Regions from separate parts of the Sporosarcina thermotolerans genome, predicted to be linked through region 4. Evidence: riboswitches for the same ligand, from Rfam matches in the RefSeq annotation. Region 4 holds a riboswitch; each other region holds the start of a gene.
What was found. Region 4 has a riboswitch for S-adenosylmethionine ahead of ACFPZG_RS17990 (bifunctional homocysteine S-methyltransferase/methylenetetrahydrofolate reductase). Riboswitches for the same ligand answer to the same signal wherever they lie in the genome.
Positions count from the first base shown of each region.

Region 1: linked by a shared signal. The riboswitch ahead of ACFPZG_RS14900 (methionine ABC transporter ATP-binding protein) and the one ahead of ACFPZG_RS17990 (bifunctional homocysteine S-methyltransferase/methylenetetrahydrofolate reductase) in region 4 are both predicted to bind S-adenosylmethionine.
Region 2: linked by a shared signal. The riboswitch ahead of metA (homoserine O-acetyltransferase MetA) and the one ahead of ACFPZG_RS17990 (bifunctional homocysteine S-methyltransferase/methylenetetrahydrofolate reductase) in region 4 are both predicted to bind S-adenosylmethionine.
Region 3: linked by a shared signal. The riboswitch ahead of ACFPZG_RS06505 (O-acetylhomoserine aminocarboxypropyltransferase/cysteine synthase family protein) and the one ahead of ACFPZG_RS17990 (bifunctional homocysteine S-methyltransferase/methylenetetrahydrofolate reductase) in region 4 are both predicted to bind S-adenosylmethionine.

Region 1 is NZ_JBHSRM010000018.1:58,744-63,577, reverse strand. It holds gene ACFPZG_RS14925 (acyl-CoA dehydrogenase family protein) at 1-1,000, shown strand, start outside; gene ACFPZG_RS14920 (arsenate reductase family protein) at 1,075-1,437, shown strand; gene gcvH (glycine cleavage system protein GcvH) at 1,522-1,905, shown strand; gene ACFPZG_RS14910 (toprim domain-containing protein) at 1,993-2,334, shown strand; gene ACFPZG_RS14905 (thioredoxin family protein) at 2,354-2,653, shown strand; SAM riboswitch class I at 2,709-2,813, shown strand; gene ACFPZG_RS14900 (methionine ABC transporter ATP-binding protein) at 2,910-3,923, shown strand; gene ACFPZG_RS14895 (methionine ABC transporter permease) at 3,916-4,584, shown strand; gene ACFPZG_RS14890 (MetQ/NlpA family ABC transporter substrate-binding protein) at 4,640-4,834, shown strand, end outside.
Region 2 is NZ_JBHSRM010000012.1:80,951-85,784, reverse strand. It holds gene ACFPZG_RS07440 (glycerophosphodiester phosphodiesterase) at 85-816, opposite strand; gene ACFPZG_RS07435 (AbrB/MazE/SpoVT family DNA-binding domain-containing protein) at 877-1,155, opposite strand; gene ACFPZG_RS07430 (YitT family protein) at 1,352-2,209, shown strand; SAM riboswitch class I at 2,258-2,364, shown strand; gene metA (homoserine O-acetyltransferase MetA) at 2,439-3,347, shown strand; gene ACFPZG_RS07420 (YetF domain-containing protein) at 3,449-4,150, shown strand; gene ACFPZG_RS07415 (HAD family hydrolase) at 4,235-4,834, opposite strand, start outside.
Region 3 is NZ_JBHSRM010000011.1:27,181-32,014, forward strand. It holds gene ACFPZG_RS06495 (glycine betaine uptake BCCT transporter) at 1-236, shown strand, start outside; gene ACFPZG_RS06500 (homoserine dehydrogenase) at 294-1,280, opposite strand; gene ACFPZG_RS06505 (O-acetylhomoserine aminocarboxypropyltransferase/cysteine synthase family protein) at 1,331-2,629, opposite strand; SAM riboswitch class I at 2,753-2,868, opposite strand; gene ACFPZG_RS06510 (glycerol-3-phosphate acyltransferase) at 3,239-3,859, shown strand; gene ACFPZG_RS06515 (hypothetical protein) at 3,978-4,142, shown strand; gene ACFPZG_RS06520 (DUF2187 family protein) at 4,381-4,602, shown strand; gene ACFPZG_RS06525 (YeiH family protein) at 4,650-4,834, opposite strand, start outside.
Region 4 is NZ_JBHSRM010000029.1:32,689-37,522, reverse strand. It holds gene ACFPZG_RS18015 (CtsR family transcriptional regulator) at 1-206, opposite strand, end outside; gene ACFPZG_RS18010 (hypothetical protein) at 282-503, shown strand; gene ACFPZG_RS18005 (hypothetical protein) at 545-2,218, opposite strand; gene ACFPZG_RS18000 (biotin transporter BioY) at 2,363-2,959, opposite strand; gene ACFPZG_RS17995 (histidine kinase) at 3,093-3,275, opposite strand; SAM riboswitch class I at 3,391-3,499, shown strand; gene ACFPZG_RS17990 (bifunctional homocysteine S-methyltransferase/methylenetetrahydrofolate reductase) at 3,586-4,834, shown strand, end outside.

The DNA.
Region 1 (4,834 bases), on a different contig from region 4:
GAATATCGGCCGTTACAAATTGGGCGTAGGAACAGTCGGCGGTTCGAAACGTGCATTTGAATTGGCGGTTACGTATGCGAATCAGCGCCAACAGTTTAAAACACCGATCTCTTCATTCAACCTTACAAAAGAAAAGCTTTCGACAATGGCATCGAAAATCTATGCGGCTGAAAGCTTGATTTACCGTACGGTCGGTTATTTCGAAGAGCGCAATAGCCAAATGACTGCTGAACAACAAAAAGACGGTAAAGCAGTTGCGGCATCGATCGCTGAATACGCTATCGAATGCTCCATCAACAAAGTTGTCGGTTCCGAAGTGCTTGACTATGTTGTGGACGAAGCGGTCCAATTGCATGGCGGTTACGGTTTTATGCAAGAATACGAAGTTGAGCGTGCTTACCGCGATTCCCGTATTAACCGCATCTTTGAAGGAACAAATGAAATCAACCGCATGATCGTCCCGGGAACTTTCTTGAAAAAAGCGATGAAAGGCGAATTGCCTTTACTTGAAAAAGCGCAAAGCCTACAAGAAGAACTTCTCATGATGATGCCTGAAGAAATTGGCGACGAAGCACTTGCACAAGAAAAGGTACTTGTGAAAAACGCGAAGAAGATCGGCTTACTTGCAGCTGGAATGGCAGCACAACGTTTCGGCACGAGCCTCGACAAAGAACAAGAAGTTCTTGTAAATATTGCTGACATCGCAAACAATGTCTTTGCAATGGAATCCGCACTATTGCGTACGGAAAAAGCAATTGCCAAAAACGGCGAAGAGAAGGAACAACAAAAAATCCTTTATACAGAAATTTTCTGCCAAGAGGCATTCGAAGCAATCGAAAAGGATGCAAAGGAAACTCTTCTTGCTTCCGTAGATGGGGATAACCAACGTATGATGCTGTCGGCGCTTCGTAAATTGACTCGTTCAAATCCTTACAATATCATCGCGAAGAAACGCGAAGCATCTGTCAAATTGATCGACGCTGAAAAATATATCGTATGATTCCAACCCACCCAGGGGTTTCATCCCTGGGTGGATTCTCTGTTATACTGGAGAAAATGTGGAGGTGTTACGATATGACAATAACTTATTACGGTTATCCGAAATGCGGGACTTGTAGAAAAGCAAAAAAGTGGTTGGAAACCAACGGATTGGAATTCGAAGATATTAATATTGCCGAGAATCCACCAACTGAAGAAGAGCTTCGAACTATGATCGGAAATTCAGACCTGGACATTAAAAAGTTTTTTAATGTCAGTGGGATGAAATATAGAGAATTGAATTTGAAGGACAAACTTTCCAACATGACAGATGATGAAAAAATTCAACTCTTATCCACAGATGGAATGCTCATTAAAAGACCGATTGTAACAGACGGTTCCAAAGTGACTGTAGGCTTTAATGAAGCACAGTTTGGGGATGTATGGAGTACGAAATAACTCACTTGTCTTTATCATTGAAATATGTGAGAATTGAGTAGAAAGAAACAACTAACGAAATGTATATTTATGGAGGGGTACGGGATGAGCACACCTAAAGATTTACGTTATTCCGAGGAACATGAATGGGTAAAAGATGAAAGCGGTAAATATCGTATCGGTATTACGCATTTTGCACAAGCTGAGCTTGGCGATATCGTTTTCGTTGAACTACCACAAGTTGGAGATGAAGTAAAAGCGGACGAACCATTCGGCAGCGTTGAATCCGTTAAAACTGTCTCTGAATTGTATGCTCCGATTAGCGGTAAAGTAGTTGAAGTGAACGAAGAATTAGAAGATAGCCCTGAATTGGTGAACGAATCTCCATATGAAGGCGCTTGGATGATCGTAGTCGAAGCTTCTAACGACTCAGAACTTGACGCGTTAATGTCAGCTGAAGACTATGAAAAAATGACTGATGGAGAGTAATTTCCCAAAGCGCTGGCCATACAGCGCTTTTTTTGATTCAATAATTTAAAGGGATGTGGATAAACTATTATAGAAGGCGGTGAGGAGATGGATTCAAATAAAGTCATAATAGTCGAAGGTGGATCAGACCGAAAAAGACTTCAACGAGTATTGGCAGAACCGATAGACATCATTTGCACAAATGGTACAGTCAGCCCCTATCGCATCGAAGAAATGCTCATGCCGTATGAAGACTGCGACCTATACATCTTTTTTGACGCTGACGAATCCGGAGAGAAAATCCGAACACTATTCAAAAGGGCATATCCTGAAGCAATCCATCTCTACACAGAACGTGTCTACCGCCAAGTCGAAACAACCCCTTACCGCACTCTCGCCGCGATTCTTATCGCTGAAAACTTTGAAGTGCATCCCGAATTCTTACTTTGAAGGTGAAAACATGTCAACTATCGAAAATTGGACAATCGAACAATGGGAAAAAAGTAAAAAAGAATCCTCTAAATCCGTGTTTTATCTATATACACCAATGTGTGGAACTTGCATGGTCGCTTCCATTATGGTCGAAGTCATATCCGCTATGAAACCGGACCTGCCAATTGGCAAAGCAGACTTGAACTTTATAGAAGACCTTGCCATTGATTACGAAATAGAAAGCGTACCTTGTCTATTGATTCAAGAGAATGGAAAAGTGACCCATAAAATCTACGCATTCCAATCCGTTCCCTATCTTCTTGAACAAATAGGTTGACCCTATTAGTCGTCCATGTTATAAATATATCTATTAACTTAACTGAATATCGTCGCTCTTATTAAGAGAGGTGGAGGGAAGTGCCCTATGAAGCCCGGCAACCGTCACGAAAGTGAAATGGTGCCAAGTCACGCAAAGCGTTTGCTTTGATAGATGAGAGATTGGATGAACGTTTACTTTTAATATAACGTTATGCCTTTCTGCTTGTCTGCAGAAAGGCTTTTATTTTTGGTTAAGATTATATAGAGGTGAAAACATGATTCATTTACAGGGTGTAAATAAACAATTCGGCAATGGCTCGAATGCTATTATCGCTGTTGATAAAGTGAATTTGGATATCGCGGAAGGTGAAATCTTCGGCATCATCGGGTATAGCGGAGCGGGAAAGAGTACTTTGATCCGACTTCTGAACGGACTCGAAAAGCCTTCCTCAGGAACGGTGAAGATTGCAGGTTATGAAATGTCTTCCGTAAATGCCCGGGAGCTAAGGAATGCAAGGAAGAAAATCAGCATGATCTTTCAGCACTTCAATTTACTTTGGTCTCGCACTGTCAAACAGAACATTTCCTTCCCACTTGAAATCGCGGGAATTAAAAAGGCTGAACGTGAAAGAAGAGTGAATGAGTTAATTGATTTGGTCGGTTTAAAGGGAAGAGAGAATGCCTACCCTTCCGAATTATCCGGTGGGCAAAAGCAACGAGTGGGCATTGCAAGAGCATTGGCAAATGACCCTGAAGTTCTTCTCTGCGACGAAGCTACTTCCGCACTTGATCCCGAAACGACAGATTCTATCCTTGATTTATTGACAAGCATCAATGAACGGCTTGGATTGACAATTGTATTAATCACACATGAAATGCATGTCATCCGGAAAATTTGCCATCGAGTAGCTGTCATGGAAGCAGGTAATGTCGTTGAAACTGGATCTGTTCTTGAAGTTTTCCAATCACCGAAGGAGCCAATTACAAAACGGTTTGTTTCCCAAGTGACCGAGCCTGTTGGTACTGAACAGGTACTCGCACATATACCGGGAGGCACGCTCATCAAACTTGCATTTGTCGGAGAGAAGACAGAGCATCCTGTGTTGGCAAGCTTGATTCGGAAATTCGACATTGACGTGAATATCGTACAAGGGAATATATCCCAGACTAAAGGCGGCGCTTATGGCACGCTTATTTTACAGCTTTTAGGTAATGAAAAGGATGTTGATATGGCGATTGCCTATCTCCATGAATTAGGTGTGCAGACAGAGGTGATCACCAATGAATGAAAATTTATTTCAACACGTTAACTGGGATAAAATGTGGGAGGCAACAGTTGAAACGTTATATATGACCGGAATCTCCACTTTATATACGTTCATATTCGGGCTCTTACTTGGCGTACTTCTATTCTTATCGAGCCCTGGCCAGCTTTGGAAAAATAAATTGGTGTATGGCATCACGGGAGCGTTCGTCAATATTTTCCGATCGATTCCTTTCATCATTTTGATCATTCTACTGATTCCATTCACAACACTTTTCGTTGGGACGATGCGCGGTCCGGAAGCGGCCATCCCGGCACTTGTTATCGGGGCTGCACCGTTTTATGCGCGAATGGTCATGATTGGCTTGCGTGAAATTGATAGGGGCGTTATCGAAGCTGCAAGATCGATGGGTGCAAAAACAAGCACGATTATCTTCAAAGTATTGCTTCCCGAATCGATGCCTGCCCTCATATCCGGAATTACGGTAACTGCGATTGCGCTTGTCGGATATACGGCGATGGCTGGAGTTATCGGCGCAGGCGGGCTCGGAAATCTCGCATATTACGAAGGGTTCCAGCGAAGCCGCACTGATGTGATGATTGTTGCAACAGTTATTATTTTGATTATCGTATTTATCATCCAAATAATTGGCGACTTCGCCGTGAAGAAATTGGACAAACGTTAATTTGCGGGCTTGGCCTGATAATTATAAAAAACATCTAAGAATGGAGAGAAGAATAATGAAAAAGATATTATCCGCATTATTATTAACGGTTCTCGTGCTCGCTCTGGCAGCATGCGGAGCGAAAGATAAAGAAAAGGTGAAGACGAAAATCGTCGTCGGCGCTTCCAATACACCACATGCCGTTATTTTGGAAAAAGTGAAGCCGTTATTAAAAGAAAAAGGCTTCGACTTGGAAATCGAAACATATCAG
Region 2 (4,834 bases), on a different contig from region 4:
TTTCCTGCGGGGTCTCACCATTCGCGCTTAACCCCACAGGAGTCGCCGCCTTCCGCTTCAATCCAATAAATTTCTTCTATTTTGTTATTGATTATTAAGGAGAGAAGCCATTTTTTCTGGGAAGTCGGTGAAGATTGCTTGGACGCCGGCTTGTTTTAATGTTTTGGCTTGCTCGGGTTCATTAACTGTAAATGCTCGTACAGGCACTTCTGCTTCATAAATTTCTTTTAATGACGGTCGAACTGCAGTGGGGAAGAATACATGAAGTGCATTCGTAGGTAAACTTCGAATGTAATCCAATGGATGGACAAGCACTTCCATGAACAAGGCAGCGGTCTCGATTTGTGGAGCTAATTTCTTCACTAATTGGATGGCGCTGTGATCGAAAGAGGAAAGAATAACACATTCTTCCATTTGCTTTTTCGATATCATGGCAAGTACCTTTTCGACCATCCCGTTGTAGGGAAACACATCAGATTTTAACTCGATATTTAGTATGAGTTCAGTTGGTTGGAATATATCAAGGACTTCAGAAAGGGTTGGAATCGTCTCTCCTCTAAATTCAGGTGAAAACCATCCGCCGTAATCGAATTGCTTCAAATCCTCCAGAGTCATATCTTTTATAAAACCCATTCCATTGGATGTTCTATCGATGGTTTCATCATGGATAACGACAAGTTCTCCATCCGATGACATATGGACATCGAATTCTACACCGAAAATGGGAAGGCGAGCCGCTTCCTTGAATGAGCTTACTGTGTTTTCGGGGAATGATCCTGACGCGCCCCTGTGTGCAAAAATATCCAAATTACTCACCTTTCTTTTGTTTAATCCTAAAAGAAAGGGCTACGGAGAAAAAATCCGTTGCCCATGTTGTTATTCCCAAGTTTTATAATCTTCAATTTCCTTTTTTAGAAGTTCTGCTCCTCTAGGGCTGATATACATTCCATTAGAAAGCTTTTTATTTTGAAGTGATATTTCTCCAGTTATGACGCATGCTTCGTCAACAACATATTTTCGCAAGATGATTTTGTCATTGTCAACAAAGATCTCCAAAGGTACCCCTTGATCTAATCCCAAACTTCTCCTTAGTTCCTTCGGGATAACAATCCGACCAAGGTGATCGACTTTCCGTACAATTCCCAGACTTTGCATTTTTCTCCTCCCTAACATTGGAATATTTAGTATATTGGTACTTATATCATATCAGATAATAATAGAAAATACAAAAATATGAATATATTATCCAATAGATATAACTATGCCCTTTTTACAAGCTTTAAAACTATTCTAAACAAGTTTATCTGTTAAAATAGTTAAGGCTTTTATAAGAGGGGGGAATTGAATACACATGTCTTTTATCCATAAAAAGTCGGTTGTTTTTGACTATGTCCAAATCATATTCGGCTCCGCATTGGTTGCCCTTGCTTTTAATATATTTTTATTGCCTTCCAGAATTGCAGCGGGAGGAATTTCTGGTGTAAGTACGATTCTTTACGAGTTATTTGGGTATAATCCCGCGATTGTTCAATGGTTAATTAATATTCCGTTGATTGTATTAGGACTAATTATTGCTGGAAAAGAGTTTAGTGCAAAAACGATTGTTGGTACATTTTGTGTTCCTCTTGTCATTTATTTGACGGCGGGTCTCGAGGTTCCTATTGATAATCCGTTGTTGAGCTCTATTTATGGTGGAATTGTTCTTGGGATTGGCCTTGGAATTGTTTATCGTGGAAACGGATCGACTGGTGGTACAGCGTTAATCGCTCAATTATTAAAGAAATATACGGGTATATCGAGTGGCTTCTCGCAATTGATTGTGGATGGTGTGGTTGTGGTTACGTCCGCATTTGTCTTCAATTTTGAACTTGCGTTATATGCGCTAATGTCGATTTATGTAACGAGTAAAGTAATAGACTTTGTTCAATTGCAAACATCGCCAACGAAGTTAGTGCTTATTATTACGGAGAATGAGGAGAAAATCCAATCGATTATTAAGAATGAGATTGACCGTGGTTTAACTAAGGTGAAGTCGACTGGTGGTTTTTCGAATGATGAAAAGACGATGATTTTTTGTGTTGTGGAGCAATCAGAGGCAGTTTATTTGAAAAAGGTATTACAAGCAGCAGAGCCTTCATCTTTTGTCATTTTCCTTAACGCTTCGGAAATATTAGGACTGGGATTCTCAAAGTCGAAGATTCATCAATAAAGGTATACAATTTTAAAAAGAATGATATAATAGTTCACAATTGAATAATTCTTATCAAGAGAAGCTGAGGGATTTGGCCCGATGACGCTTCAGCAACCTCTGCAATTGCAGGAAGGTGCTACCTCCAACAAGATGTAAATCTTGAAAGATAAGAACGAAGAAAATTTCGATGTATCCTCGTTCCTATCCTTGGGAACGGGGATTTTTTAAATTTTAAGGGGGAATCCTAATGCCAATTAATATACCAGAACATTTACCTGCGCGGGAAGTTTTGAAAGAGGAAAAGATTTTTGTAATGGATGAGGGTCGGGCATCAAGTCAAGATATTAGGCCGTTGAATATTCTTATTTTAAATTTAATGCCTGAGAAGGAAAAAACGGAGCTTCAATTACTTCGTTTGCTTGGCAATACACCGTTACAAGTGAATATAACCTTTTTGAACACAGCTTCGTATGAATCTAAAAACGTTAGTAAAAATCACTTGGATTCATTTTACACGACATTTGAATATGTGAAAAATCGTCGTTTTGATGGGCTGATTATTACAGGTGCGCCGATTGAACATCTTGAGTTTGAAGATGTCCTCTATTGGGATGAGTTAAAAGAGATTATGGATTGGTCTAAGACGAACGTTACTTCCGTTTTACATATTTGTTGGGGTGCTCAGGCTGCATTATATCACCATTTTGGGCTAAATAAATTTAAGTTGTCGAAGAAGCTATCCGGTGTGTTCCAACATACATTAACAGATCCAACAATTCGATTGGTTAGAGGCTTCAATGATGTTTTCGAAGCACCTCATTCCCGTTACACTTCCGTTTCAATTGACGAGATTGAGCAAAATGACGATTTGAAGTTATTGGCGGTATCCGATGATGCAGGTGCGTTTATTATCCTATCCAAGGATGAAAAACATATTATGATTACTGGGCATTTGGAATATGATGCTTGTACACTTGGGGAAGAATATGAACGTGATTTAAAAAAGGGGATCGATATTGAAATGCCACAAAATTATTTTCCAAATAACGACACAACCAAGCAACCACTAAATACATGGCGGTCCCATACACATTTGTTATTCTCGAATTGGCTAAACTACTACGTTTACCAAGAAACCCCTTACGAGTGGGAGTAAAATCCAATACTGTAATAGTTGGCTAATTTTTGTTTTCTCCGTATATTGTCCGTGTTCAGTTACACACTACCTTCTAATGGAGGTGTGTGGAATTGCATGACATGATTGAAAAAATCGATTTCTGGGAAATGATACTTAGAACTACACTGTCATTCATAATTCTTATGATAGTTGCAAGGGCGATGGGAAAAAAACAGATTTCACAACTTACATTTTTCCATTATGTCACGGGAATTACAATAGGTTCAATTGCAGCGGAAATTGCAGGGCAAACAGAAACCCCATTTGTAAGTGGTGCGATTGCATTAGTTTGGTGGGGTGTACTAGTAATTTTAGTGAATTTCTTAACTGTGAAATCGAAGAAAGCAAGGGTTCTTTTCGATGACTCACCGACGATTATTATCCATAGAGGTAAAATTAGTGAAAAAGGCATGAAAAAGTCGCGACTCACTTTGAATGATTTAAATATGATGCTACGTGAGCAAAGTATATTTGCAGTTGCGGATGTGAATTATGCAATCCTTGAGACGAATGGTCAATTAAGTGTCATGAAGAAGGCGAACAAGGAGTCTGCAACACGCCAAGATGTAAAAGCTCCAGGTAAAGATCCTAAATTTATTCCTACAGAAATTATATCTGATGGGAAATTGATAAAGGAAAATCTGACGGAACTTAACTTGACCGAGGAATGGGTATACGAACAGCTGAAGAAGAATGGAATTAATAAAGTGGAGCATGTCTATTATGCTGAGATCCTTGAAAACGGGACCCTCCATATCGATCAGCGTACGGAGGATAAATGATTTATTAATATAAGCCTGTTTTCAATATAAAAAGGCCCGGAATGATTATTTTTCTCATTTCGGGCCTTTTCATTTGTATATTAGTTAAAGGATTGCCCAGTCCCTTTCAATTGCAACCCGTTCAAGCCTTTCTTCAGGCTTTACTGCCACTGGTTTACCGACAAGTTCAAGGACAGGTAAATCGGACAAACTATCACCGTAAGCGAAGCTATTTGCCCAGTCAATCTCATTCCCGGCAAGCGATTCCATGATCTTTTCGTTTTTTCGTTTACCTTGTATATGATAAATGGAAATATCTTTATTAAAAGTTCCATCTTTGGTGAAAGGGATATCCGTTCCTATAATTGTATCAAAGCCCAACCCTTTTGTAACCGCATGCAGTAAGGAAGTATAGGCTCCTGAAACAAGCATGACATGGACGCCTTCATCTTTATGTTGCTTCAGACGGTTAATGACGTCTACGTTAAAACCTTCACGCATGCTATCTTTCATTTCTAAAAAATAGTCGTCCAACTCTTTTTTTGATAAAGTATGTAAAGCACCGGCATATATTTGCATGGAACGTTCCTTCATCGTTGGTTCTGGAACAATTTTTAATTTATACCCTATGTATAAAGGTAGGATCTTGCGGAAAAAAGGCTTATATTTTGGACCATGTACCGGGTGGTCCTTCAAATGGTCCAT
Region 3 (4,834 bases), on a different contig from region 4:
GCATGCAGTCTACGTATGGTTCATTGACACCGCCAAATAGTGTGAAAATAATTTGGGGAGTCATCCAATCAGCCATCGCAATTATTTTGCTGTCCGTTAATGGACTGACAGCATTACAAAATACGATTATCATTGCTGCCTTGCCGTTCTCGTTCATCATGTTGCTCATGGTCATTTCTCTAATCAAAGCATTGCAAGGCGAAAGGCCGAAGAAAAAGGTAAAGGTTAGGGAATAAACAAAAAGGACTGACTGGAAGTTTCTCGATACAACTTTCCAGTGCAGTCCTTTTAAATTAATTTGGTATCAAAACAGCCTCATGTTGACGGATAATATGCAACAGATCGGCAATCATCGCACTGCCGGAAGGATACATTCCAGCCCCCGGACCTATTAGTGTCAGCGAACCAAGATATTCGGTCTCAACAATGACAGCATTATCGACTCCGTCGATATTGAAAAATGGATGATTCACACCTATTAATGCAGGGCCAACAGTGCCCTGCATTTTTCCATTCTCATTTAGCCGAATATCGGCAACATGACGATATCGATAATCTTCTTTTGACGCGTCAATCAGATCAGGCGCTTGAAGATGATCAATTCCAATAACCGGAACTTCATCCCAGTCAGGCTGTTGCCCGAAAGCAAGCGAACTAAGGATCATCAATTTACGGAATGCATCCATTCCCGTCACATCATCAGACGGATCGGCCTCCGCGAAGCCCTTTTGCTGTGCATCCAACAGCGCTTCCTTGAATGAAGATCCTTCATTCCTCATTTTAGTTAAAATGAAATTCGAAGTGCCATTCAGTATGCCTTGTATCCGTTTCACCCGATCACCCGCAAGAAGATTGGTCACAGTCCGAATAATTGGGACTCCCCCTGCTGTCGTTGCTTCAAAACCGACCTGCACATTACGGAACTCCGCATGTTTCATCAACGCAGGGCCATGTTTTGCGAACATCTTTTTATTCGCAGTAATGATATGGCAACCCTTCTCGATTGCATCGGATAAATATGTATAGGCAGGTTCTTCTCCGACAATTGCTTCAAAAACAATATCAATTGTTGGGTTGTTCAGTATATCTCGAAAATCATCCGTAATTTGAACGTCTGTTATCGACGTACGTTTTTTCATCTTATCTTTCACAAGGATGGATACGACATCAACGGTGAATCCCGTGCTTTTTTTAAGCTCTTCCCGTTTTTCTTGGAGAATCCTATATACACCTTCACCAACCGTACCAAATCCAAGTATCGCCACTTTAATCGACGGCATTCCTCAACACCCTTTCCCAGGGCGCCAGCTATTAAAGAGCAAGACGCCTGTTATTGAACAGTGACCGGTACCGCCTTTTCAATTGCCTGCTCAAGGTCCGCAATGATGTCTTCGGTTGACTCCAAACCGACTGATAGGCGAATTAATTCTTCAGCCACTCCGGATTTTACTAAATCTTCCGCTGACAATTGCTGATGCGTTGTGGAAGCCGGGTGGATGATTAATGATTTGGCATCACCGACATTCGCCACATGCGACCAAAGTGTAATATTGTCAATAACTTTGCGACCCGCTTCACGGCCACCTTTAATGCCGAATACGATGATAGAACCGAAGCCGTTTTTCAAGTATTTCTTCGCGTTTTCATATGTCGGATGATCTTCAAGACCTGTATATGTTACCCATTCCACAGATGGATGGTTCTGTAGGAATCCAGCGACTTTAACGGCATTTTCATTATGGCGTGTAACACGTAAATGAAGTGTCTCCAGCCCTTGAAGGAAGTTGAAAGCACTGTCCGGATCTAAGCAAGGTCCGAAATCGCGTAATAATTGAACGCGGAGCTTCGTAGCGAATGCAGCTGCAGCTGTATCGATTCCGTAGCGCAGACCATTATATGTTTCATCCGGCTCTGTGAATCCTGGGAACTTGCCCTTCGTCCAGTCGAATTTCCCAGCATCGACGACCACACCACCAATTGTTGTGCCATGACCACCAATCCACTTAGTTGCGGAATGGATGACAACGTCTGCTCCAAATTCGATTGGGTTCGATCCGTATGGGGACGCGAATGTGTTGTCAATGAGGAACGGGATTTCATTCTCATGCGCAATATTTGCGACCGCTTCGATATCGAGCACTTGAAGGCTTGGATTCCCAATTGTTTCTGCGAAAATAGCTTTTGTTTTTTCAGTGATAGCGGCACGGAAGTTTTCAGGGTCTTCTGCATCAACGAATTTGACAGTGATTCCGTATCGAGGAAGTGTCACGGCGAATAGATTATACGTACCACCGTAAAGGTTGCTTGCGGCAACGATTTCATCCCCTGCTCCAGCAATATTCAAAATTGAGAACGCAATGGCTGCCATTCCGGAAGATAGTGCTACTGCAGCAGTGCCACCTTCAAGTAGGGCGACTCTTTCTTCAAAAACAGCAACAGTTGGATTTGTAATTCGCGTGTAAATATTGCCTGCTTCTTGCAGACCGAAAAGGTTTTGGGCATGTTCAGTGTCACGGAAGACGAATGCGGTTGTACGGTGGATCGGCACAGCACGGGAACCAGTCACAGGATCCGGCTTTTGCCCGCCGTGTAAAAGAAGAGTTTCAGGTTGAAGTTGTTTGTTAGTCATTTTAATTACCTCCAGTGGATTTTTTAAGATGAAAATAGTTCAATGCGGAGGCGTTGGGGGTTTTTGGAATAAAAAAAATAACCCCTTTCGCTAAGAGAAGGGTTACGCTTTCGCTTATTCCTCCTCTTATCTTTCAGACCGTTCGCACGAATCTGTAGGAAGTAGCACCTTTGCAAGTTCATCACTTGCCGGTTGCCGGGCATCGCAGGGCCTAGTCCCTCCGCCGCTCTTGATAAGAGTTTGGGTATTCAGTTTTTCATCTTGTTGTTCAGTATAGGAGACTCTTTTTTAAAAGTCAAGGGGGCAAATTTATTTTTTCTGAAACTTGCGCTTTGTCATTAATGTTATGATAATTTTAATTGTAGGGTTATGGGGGCGTATTCATGGGCGCGTGGAGTGGGTTCTTGAGCGCTGGAACGGTATCTTGAGCGCGTGACTCGAGTTGTTGGGCGCGGAAACGAAATCTTGAGCGCGGGCCATGGGTTCTTGAGCACGGAAACCGATTCTTGAGCGCGGGCCATGGGTTCTTGAGCACGGAAACCGATTCTTGAGCGCGTGCCATGGGTTCTTGAGTACACTATTAAAAAATTCTTTCTCGGGGGATTTTATATGACTTTATGGATCATTAGTATTGTAGTTTTGGGATATATAGTAGGTTGCTTGCATGGATCGACAATCGCGCGATGGATTTCCGGGGTTAATCTGAAAGAGACAGGGGTTAAGAATGCCGGCGCATCGAATGCGATGATTGTACTTGGGAAAAAATATGGCGCACTCGTTGCCTTGGTTGATATTGGCAAAGGGGTTTTGGCCGTAATTATTGTAAGGTTGCTTGCCGAACATTTTGGATTACCCGCGGACCAAATCACTTTGCTATTATTCATTGCGGGTGCAGCCGTGATATTTGGTCATAATTTTCCTTTCCATATGAAATTCAACGGAGGAAAAGGAACTGCAACTGTAATCGGAGTGCTATTTGCAATCGATTGGTGGTTCGGGCTTGCTGGATTGCTCTTATTCATTCTTGTTGCGCTCGCGACGGATATTCTCGTGTTTGGCGTCATCATGCTCTATATCACGCTCTTGGCAATGGCCATTTGGCTGGATGGCTACTGGCCGATACTGATATCGCTATTACTTTTCTTAATCGCAATTTGGAAGCATTTTGAAAACTTCAGGCGGATTCGTAACAGAACCGAGCCGAGGATTCGTGCATCGTTCAAGAAATAGAAGCAAACAAAAATGAAGTGATACTTTTACTACTGCACTAACATAAAAATGATAGCTCTCACACTGTAGTTACGTTGCAAGCAACTGCACGAACAGTCAGGTGAAAGGTAGGTGGAGAATGAAAAAAGTTTCGAAATGGATACAAACAAAAAGTCGTTTATTAGCTGTTGGTGCTGCGTTGGGATTAGCCTTTGCTGATTTTGATCCATCAACTCCCCCACCTGATAAACAGGTCGTGCAGCTTCAAGTACAAACAGATGATGATAAGGAAAAAACAGAATAGTCTAATAGTATGGATTGCATTTAGTAGTTGCGTATGAGTGCAAGAATGCAAATTTTTCATCTGCGGCCTGGATTCTGATTCTGCAAAGTTCGACAATTTGTGGTATACTAATAGTAGACAACTTGATTAAGATCGTTTTCGACTAGTTGTTTTCCATCATGACTTTTTTTGCTAAGGACAGACCTTGGCGTTTTTTCTTTTTAGTTTATGGTGAGAATGCACAGTAGGAGGGATTCGATTGGCTTTTCCACGTAGGGAGAAACCCGTTTCAGATTTTGTCTCGGCTCGTCATATCGACGAAGAGATTTCATTTACCCGCAATGATCATGAGGTGAATGGAACAATCCACAAGATACTCGAGAATTCGGTTATCGTGAAGATTTCCGAGGATGATGCAGAACGGATTGGTGTCGCATCCAATCTAACTGTCGTTGCACACAAGAACTACTCAGTAGGTTAATTTATACGAAAAGGGCATCTCCATGAGGAGTGCCCTTTTTCTATTCTTTATATAATAAAATACACTAAGACCGACAAACAAATGGATGTAATTGTGACCGCTATCAATGGTCTCATCGCCCGGTCCAGCAGATCCTTCAGACTCACATTTAGCCCAAGCCCGACCATGGCGGCTGTCAATAACCACGTTGTTGCGCTACTGATTCCTGACATTACCCCGTCCGTTACCGGAA
Region 4 (4,834 bases):
CGGATATATCCCCCGCCTCCACGCTTCGATTCAACCGCGTACCCCCGCTCAACTGTGAAACGTGTATTAATGACATAATTGATCTGGGAAGGGACACATTGGAACTTCTCTGCCACTTCACTGCGTTTGATCTCCACTGTTCCACTATCTTCCTTTTCGATAATCGCTTTTAAATATCCTTCAATAATGTCAGAAATGTTTCGCATTAACTCACCTCTTTCTTCTGGTGATAAGCCATTGACTTTGACTATCTTTGACTTAATTGTACATGGAAATACGTTATGAAGGCAATTGAAATGCAATCTGTTCAAAGGATGGGACAATTTGTTGAGATACATACGAGATATATGTGTTTGTTTATGAAAAGGCTGGGGAAAATGAGCGGTTTCCAGGAGAAACGAGCGCTTCCGGAAATAAACGAGCGGTTCCCGGGAGAAACGAGCGGTTCCGGGAATAAACGAGCGGATTTCCAAGAAAAACGAGCGCTTGCAGATAATCAATAAAGAAAGGCAGCTCCCGGTATTTCGAGAACTGCCTCATTTAATCATTCAATTGTCATGTTTTTCATTAACTTAACAGGTAGGAATTGTTCACCCGTTTCGTAATACGTGATCGCAAGATGATCGCCTTCTTGAATATAGATTGAAAGCGGAACAGCTTCGGTGGAAACAATGTAATTCCGTCCGTCATCCCCTAAAATAGAAACAATGGTGAAGTCCCCGGCGCGTTCCTTGTAAACGCGAACTACACCAACTTCCACTTTCGCTTCAGGTGCGCCTGAGCTGCCGTCAACCGTACTGCCACCGCGCTGTAATGCCGTTTTATAAAGCCTTAAAGCTTCATTAGGAGAATTAGCATAAACGGAAATCTCCGGATTCGCTGCTGAAACGATGAAATAGTTTTGCAAGAAGCCATTTGAATCGAGAACCGGCGTCAACCAGCTTGCTTCACCATAGAAGTTGTATAGCACAGGCATTTCCCCGGTCCATTTCTTCTCAATGAACTTCTTTTCAATAATTTGAAGTGTTCCTTGCGAATCCATGTAGGACTCCTCCAAATTACCAGTGTAATAAATTGCTTTTCCAGTCCGACCATCCGTCAATGCATATCCAAGCATCGAATCGACTTCCTCTTTCGGGCTAGTAAAATCAGTGAAGTAAAACATATGGCCATTTTCGTCGAATACAGGGCTAACATTCGCCTCTGTCCCTTCGTCCGACGGAAGCTTGACATCTTTCTTCCCTACGATTGAATTCCAAAAACCGTGGACGTATTTACCGAAATAGCTGTTTTGAAGGCTGACCGCTTCCGGAGAAACCGCTCCATCAACGAATTCCGGTACTTCTGAGAGAGCATACTGATTCAATTCTCCCGATGCTGGATCGACCATGACGATCCCCTGGACATCGAACCCGTTCCTTGCCGTGATGAAATTCCCGTATGAACGGATATAATGCGGCTTGCCCTCATCGTCGATCTCAAGTTGGACATCGCCGTAAAAAATCAGTTCAGGCTTAGCCATCCGCATATGTCGTTCAACCTGCTTGCCGAAAAATGAAGAAGGCGTGTAGGACATCTCAGTTTTCACGAACTTCGGATTGTCAGCTGAATCGGTCGCACTCATTGTGAAATAACCAGGTGTCGTTTTTGCGTTCCACCATTTGAAGAAGCCCGAAAATTCGACTGGCGCAATATAGACAAATTCCCCGTCCACTTTTTGGATTTGTAAATGCCCCAACTCGTAATAGCTTGTATTCGGTACTTGCCCGAATGCTTTTTTCATTTTATTCCGGGCAAATTGCGGCGGCACACTCGCAGGTGTTTTTGTTTCATCGAACGCTTTGATTTCCACTTGCTGATCCATTTCCACTGCTTCATATTTTTGATCGGCATTGAAGAGTGGTGCACTAAGGATGAATGCACTTACGGATAGCGCCGCCAAAAACAGTACCACCTTAATGCTTCGCTCTTTCCCTGTTGCAAAGATTATGCCAAGAATCGTTGCAGCTAACAGCATGGCCCATAGCGACGTCCAATTCCTGTCCAAATTCGTAAGGTAATAAATTAGAAATGTGAACAAGCCTATGAGAATAACCGCTCCGGACAAGGCGCCAATCCTATTAAAGGCAGCTTCCCCGTTTTCTTTAGACCCGAACGGAACGATTATAATTGCGGATATGATTCCAACCACTAGTGAAAATAGCAATAAATTTATCATGCAAACACTCTTTTCTTATAAAATTTTCACTCACCTACTATACGAATGAACTTGCCATTAGATTCATTTTTATTTTAGAAAATTTATCGCAATCATAATAAAAAAAGACAATCCGCACAATTGAAGCTGTACGGATTGTCCTTTTTATATCGTCCTTCTAACCCTTAATACTTTGTACATCCTGTGTCCGAAAATCCCAGCAAGTATCGACAGTAAAATATCCTTAGGAAGTGGCGGTACCATCCACATCCAAGCAACTCCGTAACTGAATGCATCTGGAGCCGCAGCCCACAGCTTGTATGCAAAGTACATCCAATTCGTCCCGATTACGTAATTTATGACAAGGGCAACAAGCCCTGCAACGACATAACTTCGTAAACTGCCGTACTTTTCGACAATTTTCCCCGCTACAAATGCAACTAATATAAACGAAACAACGAAGCCGAAAGTCGGTACCAAAATGAAGCCAAAGCCCCCTTGGAACTTTGAAAAAATAGGTGCACCCGCCAAACCTGCGAACATATACACTGTCATCGAAATTGCACCGAGTCGGCTTCCAAGCAAAAGCCCTGCCAACACGGCAAAAAAGGTTTGCAACGTTATCGGGACTCCGCCAATGACAAGGAAAGGCACGAACCACGTTATATTCGCTCCGATCATCATCAATGCCGCAAACATCCCACAATAGACAATACTGAATGCACTCATACCCGTTTTTGTTTTTACACTAGCTGTTGTCATAATCCACCTCATAATTTGAGTTATCTTCAATAGAATAAAAGTTAACTCAAATTGTGTCAACCTGTTTCTCAAACAAGTTAACCATAGGTATATAAAAAAATCGACAGCATTCCGGCTATCGATTCCTCTTCAATCATTCTTTATCTTCACTTTTTGGGAATAAAAAATAGGATATTGTACCGCTAAGGATAGCAGCACCTATCGATATCCATACTCTGGATGTTCCTGGTACTTCCTGAAAGTTTATATGGAGCATATACCATGAAATTCCGGCAACAAGAAGTGCAATTGGAATTGAAAACTTGAAAATCCTCAACGTATTCACCTTCTATTTTTTGTTCGTATGCCCATTCTATCATAATTCATCTATTGACGTATTAAACATTTAACGGTATGATGTTTTAAATTATTCTAACAACTAAATTAATATTTTCTTATCAAGAGAAGCTGAGGGACTGGCCCGTCGAAGCTTCAGCAACCAGCCGTTGTAATCGGTAAGGTGCTAATTCCAGCAGGTTTATATGACCTGACAGATGAGAAGGATAGCGAATTATCGCGTTTTTTTAAAAGCCTTCTATTTCAAGAAGGCTTTTTTATTTTTATATTAGAGCGGGAGGATGAAGGGCTTGAAATTACTTGATCGATTGCAAAACGAAGTACTTGTCGCAGATGGAGCAATGGGAACTTTGCTTTATTCATACGGGATTGACTTTTGTTATGAAGAATTGAATGTCGAGAAACCTGAAATCATCGAAAAGATACATAGGGATTATATTGCTGCAGGCGCTGATATCATCCAGACGAACACGTATGGCGCAAATTTCCTTAAGCTTGCCCGTTATGGCCAAGAAGATAGAGTGAAAGAATACAATGAGGCGGCAGTCCGTATTGCAAAGCGGGCGGCAGCTCCCGGAAATCAGTATGTCCTTGGGACAATCGGGGGACTACTTGGCATCCGTAAAAGTGATGCATCAACTTCAGAAGTGCTGAAGTATGTTCAACAACAAGCAGACGCGCTGCTTACCGGCGAACCCGATGGATTGTTGTTGGAAACGTATTATGATTTCGAAGAGTTATCAATGGTCGTCACAGAGCTAAGGAAGATGACCGATTTGCCGATTATCGCGCAAGTTTCGATGGATGAACCAGGAATTCTTCAGAATGGATTGCAATTAAATGATGCCCTTCATCGCCTCGAGTCGTTAGGGGCAGACATTGTTGGCGTCAACTGCCGATTAGGTCCTTACCATACGATCCAAGCTTTTGACAATGTGACCTTGCCGAAGCATGCGTTCCTGTCCGCTGCACCGAATGCAAGCTTGCTCGATGTAGAAGACGGCAGAATCGTTTATGCGTCCGAAGCAGATTATTTCGGTCGGGCGGCAACATTACTCCGCGAAGAGGGCGTCCGTCTTATCGGGGGATGCTGCGGAACGACACCAATGCATATCGCCGCCGCGAAAAAGCAATTAAGAGGTCTGCCCCCGATTATAGAGAAAGTCGTCAATCCAAAGAAACCAATCGTCATCCGTGAAGCCGACCCTGTCAAATATGAACCACTGCATATAAAAGCAAAAACGAAACGGACGGTCATTGTGGAGCTCGATACACCGCGACACTTGGAGACCGATAAGTATTTTGAAGGGGCAAACCTACTATACGACGCTGGCGTTGATGCGGTTACTTTGGCCGACAACTCACTTGCCTCCCCCCGCATTAGCAATATGGCGATGGGTTCGATCTTGAAGCATGAATATAATGTGCGACCGCTTGTCCATTTGACATGCCGTGACCATAATTTGATCGGACTCCAATCCCATCTTATGGGTCTTGATGCGTTAGGCATTCACGATATCCTTGCCGTCACGGGTGACC